Regions from separate parts of the Psychrobacter sp. Arc9 genome, predicted to be linked through region 2. Evidence: riboswitches for the same ligand, from Rfam matches in the RefSeq annotation. Region 2 holds a riboswitch; the other holds the start of a gene.

Region 1 (9,778 bases), on a different contig from region 2:
TAAAAATACAGTCGTAAAACCACCCGCCAATACTGTATTGAGCACGATATTTAATACAAACGTGCGACTATCATATGTTAGCCAACCGAAATTAATCATAGATAATGTGACTAACGCCATCGAAACTGCAGCAGCAAACATCAGTAACAGTACAATCCGCATACTTACGTTAAGAATACTGGTATTTTTAAATGCAGGACGTAGGTAGTCAACTAGATAAAGTGATGGGATAACTGTCAGAGTGTTTTGAGTGAAGCTACGTACAAACTGAATCATGACGTCTGACCAAGTGGCTAGACTATGGCGCTCCATTACCGTTAGGAACAATGACCAAAAAAAGATATATGTCAGCCACTGCCAAGGCCTCATGATCTCCATGAGTTTAGGAATAAAAAACTCTAAGCGTGTAGCTAGTAAGGCAACCTCATCATTTGCTATACTCGAGTTCTTATTCTCTTGACTTGTCTTGTACCGATATGAACGCCAATTCTTCAAAACCTAGTAATCCTGAATCAAGTAAAAGTTCATCTGACTCTGATTTTAGCACAGATGCTCCGATAACAAGTACCACAACGCAGACTACGCCTGCTAGTAGCCAAGGCCAACAAATGTGGGGCGGGCGCTTCAGTGAAGCGACAGATAGCTTCGTTGCTGCCTTTACTGCCTCTGTGGGCTTTGACCAGCGCTTTGCTCGTCACGATATTCAAGGCTCGATTGCGCATGCAACGATGCTAAAAGAATGTGACATTTTAACTGCCGATGAAGTTGCCACCATTATTGACGGCTTGCAGCAAGTATTGCGCGAGATTGAAGCAGGTGAGTTTAACTGGTCGATCGCCCTTGAAGACGTGCATATGAACGTAGAGTCACGTCTGACTGACATTGTAGGTGCCGTTGGTAAAAAGCTACACACTGGTCGTAGCCGTAACGATCAGGTAGCCACAGACATTCGCCTATGGTTGCGCGAAGAGACTGATAATATTATTGAGTTATTAGTACGTTTACAAAGTGGTTTACTTGATTTGGCTGAGCAACATACTGACACTATCATGCCAGGCTTTACTCATTTGCAAACAGCACAGCCTGTTAGCTTTGGGCATCACGTGATGGCATGGTTTGAGATGTTGTATCGTGATACCGAGCGCCTCGTTGACGCGCGTCGCCGTATCAATCAAATGCCGCTCGGTAGCGCCGCCCTTGCGGGTACGACCTTCCCCATCGACCGTAAGATTACGGCCAAACTGCTAGGTTTTGAAGGTATTTGTCAAAACTCACTCGATGCGGTTTCAGACCGAGACTTTGCCATTGAGTTTACCTCAGCAGCTTCTATTCTAATGATGCACATGTCACGCATGAGCGAAGAGATTATTCTTTGGATGTCAGCACAATTTAATTTTGTGCAGATACCAGATCGCTTCTGTACGGGCTCATCGATCATGCCGCAAAAGAAAAATCCTGACGTACCTGAGTTGGTACGCGGTAAAGCGGCACGCGTCTTTGGTCAGTTGATGACTTTGCTTAGCTTGATGAAAAGCCAGCCACTCGCCTACAACAAAGACAATCAAGAAGACAAAGAGCCTTTGTTTGATTGCGTTGATACGTTGACAGGTTCACTATTAGCGTTTGCTGATATGCTACCAAATATCACGCCAAACAAAGAAAGTATGCGTGCCGCTACGATGAAAGGCTATGCGACTGCGACTGACTTGGCAGATTACCTAGTACGTCAAGGTGTGGCATTCCGTGACGCTCACGAAGTCGTTGGTAACGCTGTTGCTTTAGGCATCAAAGAGGGTGTTGATCTAAGTGATTTGTCATTGGCACAGCTACAGCAATTTAGCGATGCTATCGGTGAAGATGTCTTCGACTATCTAACGCTAGAAGGCTCATTAGCAGCTCGTGACCATTTAGGTGGCACTGCGCCAAACCAAGTCAAGCAAGCGGTGGTCAATGGCCGTGCTCGCTTAAAAGCCTTTGCTTAATCATTAATTTGCAAATAATAGCCAACTTGCTAATTTAAACTTAACACCCGCTACTTATGCGGGTGTTTTTATTTGTCCTATGACCTCTACTGGTTTGGCCAATGTCATTTTCAAAATATCAATAGCTTTGGAAATTTCAATAAAAAAGTCAAACGTAGTTAGTGTTTGTCATACACCAGCTACCAAAGACTTTATAAAAAATGGATAGAGGCTTGACGATATACATTAGTACCCTTTGCTAAATCTACCAAGACCGTTATCATAGAATCATATGATATTTGATTTAACCACTTAAGATAATGAATAAGGAATGCCTTATGACTGAGACTTTTAACCCTCAAGCAAATACTGTGTTTTGCCGTAAATATAAGCAAGATTTACCAAAGATGCCGCATCCACCCTTCCCTAATAAGAAAGGCCAAGAGCTGCAAGAGACCGTATCTGAAAAAGCGTGGAAAGAATGGCTTGAGCATCAAACTATGCTTATTAATGAGAATCATCTAAGCATGATGGATCCTGCTGCTAAAAAGTTCTTAACAGAGCAGCGTGATAAGTTCTTAGACAATGAAGACTATGAGCGCGCACAAGGCTGGACACCTGAAAGCTAGTACTTACTTGCCTCCTAGTAGCAATATCTAATAATCATAAAAAAACGCGCTTACTATAGCGCGTTTTTTATTATAAGGTGAAAATCACAGTCTTTCTTATCAGCCTTCATCACTATCTGACGTTTCGAGCTCATTGGCTGACAATGTACTAACTTGACGAGCAGCTAAGCGGTCATTGGCTTCTTGCACCGCTTTTTCGACCATGGCATAGTCTGAATGACGCACGTCTTGTCCACTGATATAGTTAATGACTAGCTCTGCGACATTTTGTGCATGGTCACCGATACGCTCAAGCGATCGTAATATCCACATGATATTGATGACTTTTGATACATGGCGCGAGTCTTCCATAATATAGGTCATTAAGGCACGAATGGCTGACTGATATTCGGTATTGACCACGCTATCATTACGCATCACTTCAAACGCTTGTTCCGCATTCGATTGACTAAAAGCTTCTAGCGAGTTGTTTAGCATCAGACGAACTTGATTGCTCAAGTGCTGAACCTCAGCATAGCCGTATGCTGATTTGCCTTCTGCCGCTATTTTACTGGCCATTCGCGCAATTTTTACCGCTTCATCACCGATACGTTCCAAATCAACCACACCTTTACTAATCGACATGACTAAACGCAAATCACTGGCAGCTGGCTGGCGTTTGGCGACCAATAATAAAATGTGCTCGTCGAGTTCGACCTCCATTCGATTGATATCGAAGTCCATATCGATGACTTCTTGCGCCAGTGTTTCGTCTTTATCGATCAGAGCGTGAATGGCTTTGGCCACTTGGTTAGCCGCGCTATCACCCATGTATAAAAATAAACGGATGGCTTCATCAAGGTCTTGGTCAAAACTTTTGGAGATATGCTTATCACTTTGCATAAGAGGTATTCCCTAGAATCTATATTTTAATAGCGCAGTGTGCCTATGAAGTTAGAAAGTCGGCTTATGACATACTAGTCAGCGTTGTCTGCTTGTACCGACTTCAATCTCAATCAATATTAGCCATAACGACCTGTAATATAGTCTTCTGTCGCGGTTTGGGTAGGTTTGGTAAATATCTGATCGGTCTCACCCATTTCAATCATGTCGCCCAAATACATATAGACCGTGTAGTCAGATACGCGTGCTGCTTGCTGCATATTGTGAGTGACGATAGCGATGGTATAGTCGTTTTTCAGATCTTCGATCAAATCTTCGATAGCACCCGTCGAGATAGGATCCAGTGCTGAGGTCGGCTCATCAAGCAACAGCACTTCAGGCTTGGTCGCCACACTACGGGCGATACACAGACGCTGCTGCTGACCACCTGATAACGACAGTCCTGATGCTTTTAGCTTGTCTTTCACTTCTGGCCATAGCGCCGATTTTTTTAGTGCCCACTCCACGCGATGATCCAGCTCGTCTTTGCTGAGCTTTTCATAGAGTTTGACACCAAAGGCAACATTGTCATAGATTGACATCGGGAACGGCGTTGGCTTTTGAAATACCATACCGACCTGCGCGCGTAGCAAGTTGACATCTATGTCTTTGCCCAAAATATTGCGCCCATCAAGGTTGATAGCGCCCTCTGCACGCATTCCTGGATACAGATCATACATGCGGTTAAAGGTACGTAGCAGCGTCGATTTGCCGCAACCTGATGGACCAATGAACGCCGTTACTTTCTTTTCTGCGATATCGATATTGATGTTTTTTAATGCCTGAAAATCATCGTAGTAAAAGTTTAGATCGCGGACTTCCATTTTTGCTTTGGGCATGTTTTTGGGGATATCATGAATGCTTTGCTTAGTGAAGTCAGCAGTATTGGGTTGCTGCGATTGCGCACTATGAGACGTGGTTCTATTTAACAAGCTGTCTGTTGTACTGTTAAGGCGATCAGCCGTTGTTTCTGTGCGGGCTTTGCTTACGACATCATTCATAATATTATCCAACCTAGCTTAGTGTATTTCGTATAAATATAAGTAAATACTTGGTATCTTTGCAGCGATATCTGTCTTTATTTGACCTGACCGCGATTGCCAATAAATCTTGCCAAAATATTCAATACCAAGACCGACGCTGTGATCAGCAGCGCGGCTGCCCATGCCAGTGTGTGCCAATTATCATAAGGACTCATCGCAAACTGGTAAATGGTATTGGGTAAGTTAGCAATAGGCTGACCCATATCTGTACTGAAGTATTGATTGTTAAGTGCGGTAAATAGTAACGGCGCTGTCTCACCAGTGATTCGAGCAAAGGCCAGTAGCACACCTGTGGTCAGTCCAGCTCGTGCAGCTTTTACCGTAACCTGAGTGACCAGTTTCCATTTAGGAGTACCTAGCGCATAAGCTGCTTCGCGTAGACTATTAGGTACCAAGTTCAGCATGTTTTCTGTCGTACGCACGACCACTGGAATAACAATCAGCGCCAATGCCAACGCGCCCGCCCAACCAGAGAAACTTTGACCTTTTACCATCAGCGCATAGATAAATAGACCGATGACAATCGATGGCGCTGACAATAGAATATCATTTAAAAAGCGAGTGACCTTGCCCAGCATACTGCCTTTAGAAAACTCAGATAAGTAAATACCTGTCATAAGACCAATAGGTGCACCGATAAACAAGCCTGAAAACGCCAACATGACCGAACCAACGATAGCATTACGTAAGCCGCCTGCACTCATCGGTGGCGGCGTATCAGCGGTAAAGATTGGCAACTGCACCATGCCTTGGAAGCCTTCAACAAACAAAGTCACCAAAATCCATGATAACCAAAAGAGGCCAAAAATCATCGCTGACATGGCAAAGCCTAGACCTAACTTGTTGGTCAAACGACGCTTGTTATACAGGCTTTGATTGTAGCGGGTAGCGCCGTTTGGCTTAGTAGGTAGTGGTGCATTGATCGTATTGTTAGCAGGCATAATATTTATTTCCCATATCTTTTATCAATATCTATCAAGGTTCAATAAATCGGTAACAGACTTATCGGTTACCTGCTTTGTGATCCATGCGCATGAGCATCAGTTTTGCTAAAGACAGCACAATGAAGGTGATGACAAATAAGATTAAGCCTAGATGTAGTAAAGACGCAAGATGTAGCTCACTAGATGCTTCAGCAAACTCATTAGCCAAGGCCGAGGTAATCGTCACACCAGACGTGAATAGGCTTGGACTGATATTAAACGCATTACCAATCAAGAAAGTAACTGCCATCGTCTCACCCAATGCACGACCAAGACCCAAAATTACGCCACCAACGACACCAGCTTTGGTATAAGGCAAGATAATCTTGAACATGACTTCCCAAGTCGTCGCGCCCATGCCATATGCTGACTCTTTCAGTAAGTCTGGTACGACAGAGAAAACATCGCGCATAGTAGCGGCGATGAACGGTATGATCATAATGGCAAGTACTAGGGAGGCGGTAAACATACCCAGTCCCATAGGCGCACCTGCAAACAGCTTACCGACAATAGGCAGAGGGCCGACGTGCTCAATAAACCATGGCTGAATGTGATCACCAAAAAATGGCGCAAATACGAATAATCCCCACATACCATAAATGATAGATGGGATACCAGCCAACAACTCAATGGCGATACCAAGTGGTTTTTTGAGGAACTTAGGGCACATCTCGGTTAAAAATATCGCAATACCGAAACTGACTGGAACCGCGATAACAATAGCGATAAATGACGTGACTAAGGTGCCGTAAATAGGCGCTAATGCCCCGTATTCATTGGCGACTGTATCCCAGTTATTACTGGTATAAAATCCCAAACCAAACTCTTGAATACTCGGCCATGCTCCAACAATTAGAGACACCAAAATGCCCCCTAAAGATAGGAGGACGAGTATGGCAAACGCTTTAGTAGAGTTGACAAATAAAGCGTCGTAACGTTTTTGTTTAGCCAGTTGGGACCTTAAGTCTGTCATAAGTGTCTCAGCATTGAATGGGATGAATCGAAATATTAAAAAGATGTATCTCAGGTTTTAACACAACAAACTTAAATGGGATATGTAAGCATATTTATCGAGATGTATTCATCAAATTTGCTGTGTTAAAACCTCTCAAATAACTACCGGAGAATAGTTATTCGAGAGGATAACTTGTCGGTTGCTAAATAGTATTTAGCAGAAACAAATTACTGAGCTGGCTTGTAGACAGGCTGTCCATCACTACCTTTCACTTCGTTCCACTTCTCTTTAAACAAGGCTACTGCCGTATCAGAGAATGGTACGTAGTCTAATTCCATGGCGCTGTCATCACCTTGGGTATAAGCCCAGTCAAAGAAGTTCAACACGCCAGCGACTTGCTGAGGATTTTCTGGTTGCTTATGTACCAAGATAAAGGTCGCAGCAGCGATAGGCCATGCTTGGTCAGTTTCAGAGTTGGTGATGACCTTATAAAAGCCTTCTTGTTGTGACCAATCGATATCACCTGCCGCAGCAAACGTCTCAGCAGATGGCTGTACGATGTTACCAGCTGCGTTTTTCAGCGCAGTATGTGACATCTTATTCTGCTTAGCGTAAGCATACTCAACATAACCGATAGAGTTTTTCATACGGTTGACGTAGCTTGATACGCCTTCGTTACCTTTACCGCCTGCACCAGTAGCAGAAGTCGGCCATTTGACGGTTTTATCAACACCAACGGTGTCTTTCCAGTCTGGTGAAACCTTGGCAAGATAGTCAGTAAAGTTAAACGTCGTACCTGAACCATCTGAGCGGAATACTGTTGTGATTGGGGCATCTGGCAAGGTCAAATCTGGGTTCATCGCCTTAATCGCAGGGTCATTCCAGTTACTGATTTTACCCAAATAGATATCAGCCAACGTTGTGCCGTCTAGCTTCAGTGCACCAGGCTCAACGCCATCAATGTTGACGATTGGTACAACACCACCGATGACTGTTGGGAACTGAATCAAACCTGCTTCGTCTAACTCTTCAGGCGTCATCGGTGCATCAGAAGCACCAAAGTCTACTGTCTTTGACTGGATTTGTTTGATACCACCAGATGAACCAATCGACTGATAGTTGACTTGGCCGCCGGTCGCAGCATTGTAGTCATATGACCATTTCGCATAGATAGGCTGCGGGAATGACGCACCTGCACCTGTAATATTCATAGCGATATTTTCAGCAGATTTAAAATCTGACGTAGCAGAAGATGCTGTCTGAGAGGTTGTTTCAGCTGTTGTCACAGCGCTACTGCTAGTATCAGCAGTTGGCTCCGCCGTATCTGTTGACTTATTACACGCCGTAAGCATTAATGTACAACTGACGGCCACTGCTAATAACGAATAACGCATGTAGGACTCCTGAAGTTTAACAACGGTATAAAAAAGCATTGCTTGTGATATGCGTGTTATCTTGCCAAATCTTTATGACAGTTTAATGACAACTTCTAGAATCCTTCATTCGCTTTACATAATATTTGAACAATTTGTCTACAACCTAGTAATACTAAGTACCCTCATCTATCAACACTCAAAAAAATTATTCACGAAAATATTGAACCGTGTGTTTGACACAGAATATTTGTATCCAAATACTATTAGCCGTTGGTAGAGAATTTTGTTAGTATGAAGGCTGATTTACAACACTGACAGACTCGGGGTGCGGTGTATTTTTGGCTCACTTTATTAAACTTGCTTTATCAAAGTAGTCGCCTTGATACATTCGCTGAGAGATCACCCGCCGAACCTGATGCGGTTAGTACCGACGCAGGGAAGTCTTAAGCACTTTGTTATTTATGACAAAGGGCGCGTAGAAATACATTTTTATCGTCACTATTGTCTTAATATGCGTAATGCATAAACAGATAAGAAGAGATGATATAAAGCTGCGTCCAATATTTGATGATCACCATGCGCGACGATACTTTTTGGTCGAAGTTGTGGGTTCATGATATAAATTTGTCTAGATGATGGATGCCTACCCCCGCAGATACTGGCGGTGTTGATTTTATTCAAAAACCAACACGCTAGGACAGCATATGACTACTGCAGACACTACCTCAATTGCACCGAAAGCCCAAACGCATAACCCAGCCGACAACTCAACGCTTGCTTCAAATGCTGCTGACACGACCAAAGTCAAAGCAGATAAAAAAGCAGATGCGTTAAAAACCCCTGCTCACCGTGCCGCAAGTGATGCCCGTTTCGAAGAAGATGCGCGCGACTTGCACCGTATTTTACCCGCCTCAAGAAAAGTCTATCTCGAAGGCTCAAGACCTGACATCCAAGTACCGATGCGTGAAATCAGCTTGGCTGATACACCTGTAGGCGGTACGGGAGATAAAGACGGTGAGCATAATCCACCGTTTTATGTGTATGACACCTCAGGTGTATATACCGACCCTAATGTCGATATCGACCTAACACGTGGATTGCCAAAGTTGCGTGAAAGCTGGATCGCGGAACGCAATGATACCGAGCAATTAAGCGGCCTATCTAGCTCATACGGACAAGCGCGTGCGCGTGATATCAGCACTGCTAACCTTAGATTTGCCCATATTGATAAACCGCGTCGCGCCAAAGCAGGACAGAACGTCACGCAAATGTACTACGCGCGCCGAGGCATCATCACCCCTGAGATGGAATATATCGCCATACGCGAAACGCAAAAGCAGCATGAACTGACCGATATGCGTCAACACGATGGCGAAAGCTTCGGTGCCAATACGCCTCAAATCATCACCCCTGAATTTGTCCGTGATGAAGTGGCGGCTGGACGCGCAATTATTCCAAACAACATCAACCACCCTGAATCTGAGCCGATGATCATCGGGCGCAATTTCTTGGTGAAAATCAATGCCAATATCGGTAACTCAGCGCTGGGCTCGTCTATCGATGAAGAAGTATCTAAAATGACGTGGGCAACACGTTGGGGTGCGGATACCATCATGGATTTATCAACGGGCAATCACATTCATGAAACCCGTGAATGGCTAATCCGTAACTCTCCTGTGCCGATTGGTACGGTACCGATTTATCAAGCATTAGAAAAAGTCGATGGCGTCGCTGAAGATCTTACATGGGAGATATTCCGTGATACGTTGATCGAGCAAGCAGAGCAAGGCGTAGATTACTTTACTATTCACGCTGGCGTGCTATTACGCTATGTGCCGCTCACCGCAAAACGTCTGACAGGTATCGTCTCACGCGGCGGCTCTATCATGGCGCAGTGGTGTTTAGCCCAT
Region 2 (9,778 bases):
ACGGATGCCGCGAAACTGCCGATATTTTGGCAGTTCGTGGGCTTGGGTGGTCGTGGTTATGGCATCCTCAAAAAACTAGACGACATGACAGGGCGCGTGATTGATAATTGCGACTTTTTTGAACTCGATGACTTGGATGATATCAGCGAAGAAGCGTTGTATGAAAACATGCTAGAAGAGTTCCCAATGTGGCTAAAAGAAGCCAAGCAACTAGGCATAGTCAATTCACTATAAAAGTATTAGTGCGCTAACCTCACTATTCGATTATAGCTAAATAAAAAACCGCCACAGCAAATACGATGGCGGTTTTTTATTATTCAAAATATTGTAACTTATAAAATGCTTACAGTGCCCAAAGCGACTGATATTGCTCATCAGTCAAGGTCACGATATCGATTTCGGCTAGCATCTCGCGCAGTTCTTCCCATTTACTGGCATCAGGCTTGATCGGTGTAATCAATCTACCTAGCGTATTATCGATGATGGCATCCATCAGCACATCGGCTTCGGTTTTACTATAGTCGTAATACATACGGTGGGCTGTGGCTGGCTCGTTTTTGCACAGCTCTGTCATCTGGTTGGTCACTTGGATAAAGGTATCTATCGCGTCCTTTTTCGCGCTATAGATCTCATCTGTTGTCAGAATCTCTAACGCCGAAAAATTCGGATAGGGCGACAGGTGCTGATCGATAAATTCAAAGTCCAACCCTTCATGAGTCGCTTCAACGCCCTCAAAGTTATAAAAGCATAGCCATGCACCATCTAGGCTTGGGTCTTCTTGCAGGTTTTTGATGTGATAAAAGTCTTTTTGTACAAAGCTCACATTATCACGGCTGATACTAAAGCCGTTCTTCTTGGCATAGCGAGCCAATATCTCAAAGCCAATACGATTGGTTTTTTCCTCAGCGGCAGGGGTGCAGATGCGAATCGGTTGATTGTTTTTTAATTTTTCCATGCTAGCGCGTTGCATCAATATGCCGCCATCGGTCTCAAAAAAGCAGCCTAGCGCACGTAGATTAGGCGCGTAATGTTCAAACAGATGGATAGGCTCATTGACATGCAAATCGATACTTTGGTTTTGTAATTCGGCAAAGCCATCATAGTGGTCATCTGGCTCGATAATGGTGATATCAAGCCCTGCTTGCTCATATGCGCCCGTGGTCACACCCGCAATAAAGGGCAGGTGATCAGGGTTCAAAAACCATTCGAGAGTGAGGGTCAGTTTGGTGGTCGACTGCATGGTTGTTTCCTACGTCAGTGCTAACTGCTTCAGGTTCACGGGTGTGTCTCAGCGATGATGTGGGCTGTGTTTACAGCGTTAAATCAAAGCACCCCGACAAGATTGATTGGTATTGCATTGCATTATTTTCGATCAGTACTGCTAATGGCTATTATCGATAGCTACTGCGTCATCATAGACGACTTACAAGATGGGATGCAAGCGTATCGGGAAAGACGATGGCAGGTGATGACTGGTGTTCGTTAACCGCTCTTTACGACAGCTGTTGCTTATCATGGCTTACCATAGCTTTTTATAAATGCTTTCAATCAACGTGTTAATAGAAGAATGCAGCATTTATTATTGGTACTTACCCAATTACTAACCAAACATACCTATCAATAGCAAAAACCTCATATAAATAGTCTTGTGCACAGACGGACGATATTGCATGATTAGCCTTCTATGCCACCGCTTATATAATAGGCGCTACTCTAGACAATCGACATTTGGCATAACTGACAACTTACACGACCGAAAACTTATATGACCGACAATAAAAAAGCGTTCTATTACCGACCCAAGACTGATCAATCCAACAGCCCAATGCTGCGTTGGACCTTTGTGACGCTTGGTTGGCTGTTTTTTATCTTAGGTATTATCGGTATATTGTTGCCAGTGATGCCTACTGCGCCTTTTATCTTGCTAGCAGCAGGCTGCTGGGCACGCAGTTCTCGACGTTTTCATTTTTGGCTGATTAATCATAAATACTTTGGTAAATTCGTCCGTGACTGGGAGGAGAATCATGCCGTTCCGCTTTATGCCAAGTGTTTAGCGACGGTTATGATGGCAGCATCAACAATTATGTTATTTTATCGTTTGCCTGCCGATATGATGTGGATGGCATGGGCGGTAGCCGCTGTCTGTAGTGGGGTAGCGATATATTTGTTCCGTTTACCAAATGCCTAAATCCGTTGCAATTTGCGCCAAAATCAGCCAATAAACGGCTCTGGTTACACGAAACATGAGATAAGACTTGCGATACTGGGATGTACCCCTTATAATACGCCCAAGCTTAAGAGCAGTTCTGCACCAAATCATTACCTCGTAGTATTAGTTATAATCCTTCGTTTTAATATTTATCGTTCAGTAGCTATTTGCAAGCGTTACCGGTCACTAGACCATTAATAAATTTAAAAGTAGGATTATACTATGTCAGACGTTCAAAAAGGTACAGTTAAGTGGTTCAACGAAGCTAAAGGCTTTGGTTTTATCGCTCCAGAAACTGGCGCAGACGTTTTTGCTCATTACAGCGAAATCACTGGTTCAGGTTTCAAAACTTTGGCTGAAGGCCAAGAAGTTGAGTTCACTGTAACTCAAGGCCAAAAAGGCCCACAAGCACATAACATCGTTGCTATCTAATTTGTCTTTATAGACAGATAGATGAATAGATGTAGAAAAGCGAACCTTCGGGTTCGTTTTTTTTCGTCTATGTTTTGGTATTTAAGATATGAGTACTGAAGCGAGTAGAAGTCTTATTCGAAAGATTTTAACTAATCATATTAAATCAAATAACAGATGCAAAAGGGCCTCCGACTATAGATAGTTGGAGGCCTTTTATATTGTGCAATGATACCAGCAGTTAAGAGTGAACATTTAGCTTATTATATAAAGCTAATGCCGATATTAATCAGACCACCGCCCAGTATTAACCAGCCAAACATAATGGCACCTAAGATAAGCGGTCTAACGCCAGCTTGCTTGATCGCACTTAGATGAGTGGTTAGACCTAATGCAAACATGGCCATCGTAAGTAGCACATCATCTAGCATCACCATACTGCGTACGACACTCTCAGACATCGGCACCCATGTATGTATCAACACAATACCGATAAAGATAAACGCAAACCATGGCACTTTAACTTGTTTAACACGAGTCATAAATGATGCTGTCTCGTTTTTACTGCTCTTATCTTCTATAGCGGTATTATCTATGGTGCGCTCTTTGGTTAGCGCAAACGATAACACAAGCAGGAAAGGCGCAAGCATCATGACGCGTATCATCTTGGTCACGACAGCGGTATCACCAACCTCGGTATTGATTGCATTACCTGCGACTACGACTTGCGCCACCTCATGGACGGTTGAGCCAGTGTACATGCCGTACTGCTGGGCGCTTAGCCAAGGTTTTAACCAACCAAGATGATAAAGAAAAGGATATAGCAGCATCGCGATAGTGCCAAAAACCACCACAGTTGCCACGGCGATAGTGACTTTATGAGCTTGCGCGTTGACGACTGGCTCTGCGGCGACGACGGCAGCAGCACCGCAAATACTTGCCCCTGAGCCAATCAAAATCACCGTTTCTTTATCAACTTTTAACCATCTAGTACCTAACCAGTAGGTCAGCATAAAGGTCGATGTCAGTACGAGCGCATCAGTCATAATCGCTGGCATACCGACGCTCGCAACTTGTGTCATGGTTAGCTTAAATCCATAAAACATAATCGCAAGTCGCAATATCTGACCTTTGGCAAAGCAAACGCCACCGTTTAAACGTTCAGCGAGTTTAGGATAGATGGTATTGCCTAATATCATGCCTAGCAAAATCGCTAGCGTCAAAGACGACAAGCCGACGATACGGCCGTTTGACCATACATCCAGACTACTGTCCAACCATAAGCAAAATAAACTACCGATCAGAACAACTACCAATCCTGCCAAGTGACGGTGATTAGGGGTATAGTTATGAACAGAGTTGCTGACTGATTGGACGAGTGTGTGCATGACGCGGCATCCTATTACTTATATTAAGATAAGCATAAGCTTATGAATAGACAGTATATGCCCGCTATATTTATAATAAAAACAGATTAATAAGATATAAACTATCGATTTTTTAGGTTAAGGCTTATGATAGAAGTCGATATGCCGCGTATAAGCTGCAATGAAAGACATGCATATTGAACAAGACAAGCTAAAAAATGACATAAGGTATTATTGATATCATGAAAAAATCTGTGCAGACAGTGCCAAAGATTACGCTTAAGCAGCTTGCTGTTTTTGTCAGCATTTATCAGACAGGCAGCACCAGTCGCGCCAGTGAGGAGCTGCATTTATCACAGTCAGCGGTCAGTAGTTCGCTGACAGAGCTGGAGTCCAGACTACAGATGCCACTGTTTGAGCGCGTCGGTCGTCGGCTCAATCAACACCCTAATGCCCATCCTATTTATATACAGGCTCAGGCTATCTTGGGTCAGTCGCTCACGCTTGAGCATTATCATCAGTATCAAGCAGGACAGATTCATATCGGTGCTAGTACCACTATCGGCAATTATGTGCTGCCATCATTGCTTGGTAAGCTATATGAAGCGCTGCCCGATGCTAATGTTGATATGTATATTGCCAATACCCAAGAGGTAGTTAGCGAGGTTGAGCAATTGAATATAGACATCGCACTGGTAGAAGGAATGCCGCGTCCGATAGATATGAAAGTTATTGAGCAGCGCGAATGGCGTACTGATACACTGATGATATTTGCCAAGCGTGATAGCAAGTGGTTAAAGAATGTGGCTATTTATAGCCAAGATAAGGACTGCTATCAGCTGACCATTCATCAGCTAGCGCAGTTACCACTATTGGTACGTGAGGCAGGGTCGGGCACACGGCAGATTATCGATGAGCAACTGCTTAAGTATCTACCTAATGCAGAAGTGGTGAAGGCGATACATCAATCAGAGGCCATTAAGCACATGGTGAGTGCAGATATTGGTCTTGGTTGTCTATCACAGCATGTGATTGAGACGGAACTCGCGACAGGTGAGTTGGTACAAGTAAATGTAGCAGGAATTGATTTATCGCGTACATGGTGGCTGGTCTGGCACAAAGCTCGGCACCAAAGCCCCATTTGGCAAACCTTTATAGATATTATTCAACAGGGTTAAGCAATGACTCTAAAACCTATCAACCATAAAAAAGCGCAGCGTTAAAAGTTACGCTGCGCTTTTTTGTTTAGGATATGCTTGATATTAGATAAGACAATCGAAGCATATTGTTATGCTGAAACAGGCTTGTCCAGTCGCACCACAAAGCTATCGCAAGGTACATTAGGTAAGATATTATCTGCTGTCGCGCCACTAATCCATGCAGCGATACCGGTACGCTTATGACGACCGATGACCAATAGATCGACATCATGTTTATGACAATAGCTGACGATACCTTCACTGCTAGAGATGGCAGTTGTGACTTCTGACGTTGCTGCATTTAGCTGATTGCGTTCAAGGAACTGCGCCAGCTTTGCACGAGCTTCTTGGCAGCGTTCATCATCAATCTCATCGTATAGGCTAGAGGCAGGTACCAGCTCGTAGCCAAAGCCAACCATGGTGTCTTTGACAATATGCAGAACTGATAGCTTAGAGCCTGGACGGTTTTCGACGATGCGCTTGGCCTTTTGTGCGACTATATCTGCATCAGAGAGTAAGTCGGTAACCAGTAAAATATGTTCGTAACTCATAGCGTCTTCCTCGTGTCAGATAGTATTTACTATAGCACTACTCTAGGGCGCTGTTAAGTAAAGCTTGTCGTCTTTAGCAGCGGATTAGAGTAATGCCAATTATTCCAAGACAGGCTGATCAAGCTTCACCACTAAACTGTCGCAAGGGACATTTGGCAAGATACTATCGGCAGTGGCTCCTACCAACCAAGCGGCAATACCATGGCGTTCATGACGTCCAATGATAAGTAAATCGACGTCTTTTTCACGGCAGTAATTAATGATACCTTTGCTATTAGAGATGGCAGCGGTGACCTCAGAGTTGATCGCTTCTAGCTCGTTACGTGCGAGGAATTGCGCCAGTCTAGCCCGTGCCTCTTGCCACTTTTCACTATCGACATCACCCGAGAGACTAGAGGCAGGCACAAGTTCATAACCAAAGCGTACCATATCATCTTCAACGATATGCAAGACGGACAGTCGGGCTTCAGGAGAGCCTGCGAGAATACGCTTGGCTTTTAGCGCCACTTTGTCCGCATCGGATAGCAAATCAGTGACCAGTAAAACATGTTGGTAGCTCATAAGGTACTCCACTCCTGTTAATAGTTAACTTTATAGTAGCAGTGCAAATCACCTTTGTTAAGCGATAAATCCATAATAAAATTGTGGATATTGATGGATTTGTAATTATAAGGCTTTAATGGCTACCCGCGTAGATTACTGTGTGGTGGATTATTACATGGCTGCTGCCTTGACTTATCCATGTCGCAGCCCCACTAATAGCGCTAAGCCAACTCTTTTTTAGCCAATTTATTACTCTATTTTCCCTGATAGTCAGGGCACTATACGCATGATAAGCGATAAGGATAACTATGACGGACACGCCATTTACTGCTGATTTAACGCTGCATCCAGCATTTGAGCTGATTGAGCATCGCCATATTGAGGCGCTATCGATGGATGTGCTGATTAGTCAGCATGTAAAAACAGGAGCGATGCATTATCATCTGGCACACCCAAGTGATGAAAATGCGTTTTTAGTCGGTTTTCGCACCCAGCCAATGGACTCAAAAGGCGAGGCGCATGTCTTAGAGCACGTGGCATTATGTGGCTCGAACAAGTTCCCAGTACGTGATCCGTTCTTTTCGATGATTAAACGCTCATTAAACACGTTTATGAATGCGATGACCGCCGCTGATTGGACGGCCTATCCGTATGCGACACAGAACAAAAATGACTATTTTAATTTGCTTGCTGTCTATCTAGATGCGTCGTTTTTCCCAAATATCCATCCGCTCGATTTTGCCCAAGAAGGCATTCGCGTAGAGCTTGATGAAAATGATAAGCCGCAGTTTAAAGGTATCGTTTTTAATGAAATGAAAGGTGCGATGAGTGGCGAGATTGATCAGCTATATCATACGGTTGCTCATCATCTATTCCCAACGACGACCTATCATTATAATTCAGGCGGCGATCCTGCCGATATTCCTGACTTGACGCACACTGAGTTGACCGAGTTTCACCAGAGTCATTATCATCCATCAAACAGTGTCATCATGAGTTTCGGTAATATTCCTGTTGCTGAGACGCAAGCAAAGATACACGAAGATGCCTTGATTCAGTTTGAAGCAGGCAAAAAGCATGTATCGCGTCCAGAACAGCGTTTGTCTGCACCAATCAGTGCGGTTGATACTTATACTGCTGACGAAGCGGGCCCAGATCAGACGCATCACGTGGTTGCTTGGTTACTACCATCAATTACCGATCCTAAGCAGCGCTTAGCATTGCGTCTATTAGAAGGTGTATTAATTGAGCATGCAGGCTCGCCATTGCGTGCTTATCTCGACAGCCATCCACTAGGTAAAGCGCCAAGTCCACTATTGGGTCTTGATGACAGCCATTATGAAATGGTCTTTTATACGGGTCTACGTGGTTCTAACCCTGAACACGCCGAAGCGGTCGAGCAGGGCATTATTGATTTGCTGACCGAAGTGGCAAATTCACCAGTTGATGACGAGACAATCGAAACCATTCTGCATCAGATTGAGATTGATCAGCGTCACATCGGCGGCGATAGCATTCCTTATGGTCTAAACCTTATGCTAGAGGGCTTTAGTACCGCCATTCATGATGGCAACCCTATCGATGTTTGGGAAGTAGACGAGCATCTACAGTGGCTACGCGAGCAAGTCGTCGATCCACAGTGGCTACCGAACTTGATTAAAACGCATCTATTGGACAATCAGCATCGCGTACGCGTAACGATGACCCCTGATAGCGAAAAAACAGCCCGTTTGGCAGCAGCTGAGCAGACTCGTTTGGATACTATCGCGATGGATTTGACTGCTGATGATAAAGCTATTTTAAAACAGCAAGCCTTAGATTTGGCTGCACGTCAAGCTGCGCCAGATGATTTGAGCTTATTGCCAAAGGTAGGTCTAGAAGACGTACCAACGGATATCAGCTTTAAAGAAGGCACCCAAAAGCAGGTGCGTTTGAGCGGTCAAGACAGCACGCTATTTGAGTATGAAGCTGGCACCAATGGTATTTACTACTATCAAGTGATTGTTCCACTGACTGAGGCAATCGGTAATGCGAGCGCAGATGAGCTACCAGTCAATGATGTAATCAATCATCCATTGTTGCCTATTTATTTAAGTCTATTGTCTGAGCTAGGTACTGACTCGCTTAGCGCTCATGAGATGCAAGCTAAGCAGGCAGCGCATTCTTCTGGTGTGACCGCGCGTATTAGTCAGCGTACCAACGTCGATGATAGCCAAGCGATTAGCAGCTACTTTGTCGTGGCAACGCGTGCGCTAAATCGCAAGCCTGAAGCGATTGATTTGCTCAAGGAAGTGATGGAGCACAGTATCTTCTCTGAGCATGACCGTATCAAAGAAATCTTGCAACAGCGCCAAGCAGGCTGGCAGTCAAATTTAGCGGGATCTGGTCACTCTTATGCAATGCAAACAGCCAGTCGCGGCATGAGTCGCCAAGCGCAGTTGGAATATGTGCGCAGCGGCCTACCAGCATTAAACGCACTTAAAGATTTCTTGGCACATGCTAGTACAGATGATGCGCAGTGGGATCAATTGGCTACGAGCTTGATGGATTTACATCAACGTCTCATCAGCTTGCCTAAGCATGCCGTTATTATCTGTGAAGCAGAGCAAACCGAACGTTTAAGCAGCTTAATCGTTGATAGCTGTAAAGACAGCCAAGCGACGATAGCTTCTAATGATTTAACGAACGCAGCAGCAAATATCCCAAGTGAATTTGCGAATCTGCAATTAGATACTGCGTTAAATGGTGCGACTGATACAGTCAAAGCATTAGAAAACGGGGTGGCGCTTGATGTTGCAGATCTAGCATGGCTAGTACCAACCAACGTATATCACAATGCCAGTGCTTATACTGTACCTGCTGCTGACCATCCTGATACCGCTGCACTCATGGTATTAGCGCCTTACTTACGTAACGGTTATTTGCACAGTGCGATTCGTGAGCGCGGCGGTGCCTACGGTGGCGGTGCAGGTTACGATGCCAACGCTTGTGCCTTTAAATTCTTTAGCTATCGTGATCCACAGTGTGCTGAGACCTTTGCTCACTTTGAAGCCAGTATCGAGTGGTTATTAAACGAGCCACAGACCGATGAGCAATTGGAAGAAGCTATTTTAGGTATTATCTCGGGTATGGATAAGCCGGGCTCTCCTGCAGGCGAAGCAATCAAAGCCTGCTTTGCAAATCTACATCATCGCGGTGTCGACTGGCAGCGCAAAATGCGTGCGTCAATATTGGCCGTGACAGTCGCTGATTTGCAGCGCGTTGCTAAGCAATATCTACAAGGGCAAAAGCATGTACGTGCAGTACTAGCGCCTTACGACAAAGAAGAGACGGTAAAAGGTCTTGGTTTTGAGGTTTGTAGAATAAAGAGCTAAGACAATTAGGTTTATTTTTGATTAAAAGTTAAGCACAGAAAAGCCAAGCATCATGCTTGGCTTTTTGCGGTTAGGTAATTGACTAATATCGTTTGATACTCAAATCTTTGCCAATTTTGTCTTG

What was found. A riboswitch is a leader RNA that binds a small molecule or an ion and turns the genes downstream of it on or off. The one in region 2 is predicted to bind thiamine pyrophosphate.
Region 1: linked by a shared signal. The riboswitch ahead of thiC (phosphomethylpyrimidine synthase ThiC) and the one ahead of QO187_RS11950 (ABC transporter substrate-binding protein) in region 2 are both predicted to bind thiamine pyrophosphate.

The regions. Positions count from the first base shown of each region.
Region 1 is NZ_JASMRK010000012.1:51,328-61,105, reverse strand. Features, by position in the region: gene QO187_RS08390 (histidine kinase) at 1-369, opposite strand, end outside; gene argH (argininosuccinate lyase) at 609-1,982, shown strand; gene QO187_RS08380 (oxidative damage protection protein) at 2,300-2,590, shown strand; gene phoU (phosphate signaling complex protein PhoU) at 2,690-3,472, opposite strand; gene pstB (phosphate ABC transporter ATP-binding protein PstB) at 3,592-4,512, opposite strand; gene pstA (phosphate ABC transporter permease PstA) at 4,590-5,495, opposite strand; gene pstC (phosphate ABC transporter permease subunit PstC) at 5,557-6,510, opposite strand; gene pstS (phosphate ABC transporter substrate-binding protein PstS) at 6,720-7,886, opposite strand; TPP riboswitch at 8,180-8,324, shown strand; gene thiC (phosphomethylpyrimidine synthase ThiC) at 8,573-9,778, shown strand, end outside.
Region 2 is NZ_JASMRK010000028.1:24,164-33,941, reverse strand. Features, by position in the region: gene QO187_RS11955 (VWA domain-containing protein) at 1-234, shown strand, start outside; gene QO187_RS11950 (ABC transporter substrate-binding protein) at 344-1,240, opposite strand; TPP riboswitch at 1,230-1,346, opposite strand; gene QO187_RS11945 (hypothetical protein) at 1,307-1,486, shown strand; gene QO187_RS11940 (YbaN family protein) at 1,766-2,188, shown strand; gene QO187_RS11935 (cold-shock protein) at 2,432-2,641, shown strand; gene QO187_RS11930 (YeiH family protein) at 2,884-4,008, opposite strand; gene QO187_RS11925 (LysR substrate-binding domain-containing protein) at 4,230-5,165, shown strand; gene QO187_RS11920 (universal stress protein) at 5,276-5,737, opposite strand; gene QO187_RS11915 (universal stress protein) at 5,837-6,298, opposite strand; gene QO187_RS11910 (insulinase family protein) at 6,589-9,654, shown strand; gene QO187_RS11905 (NUDIX hydrolase) at 9,737-9,778, opposite strand, start outside.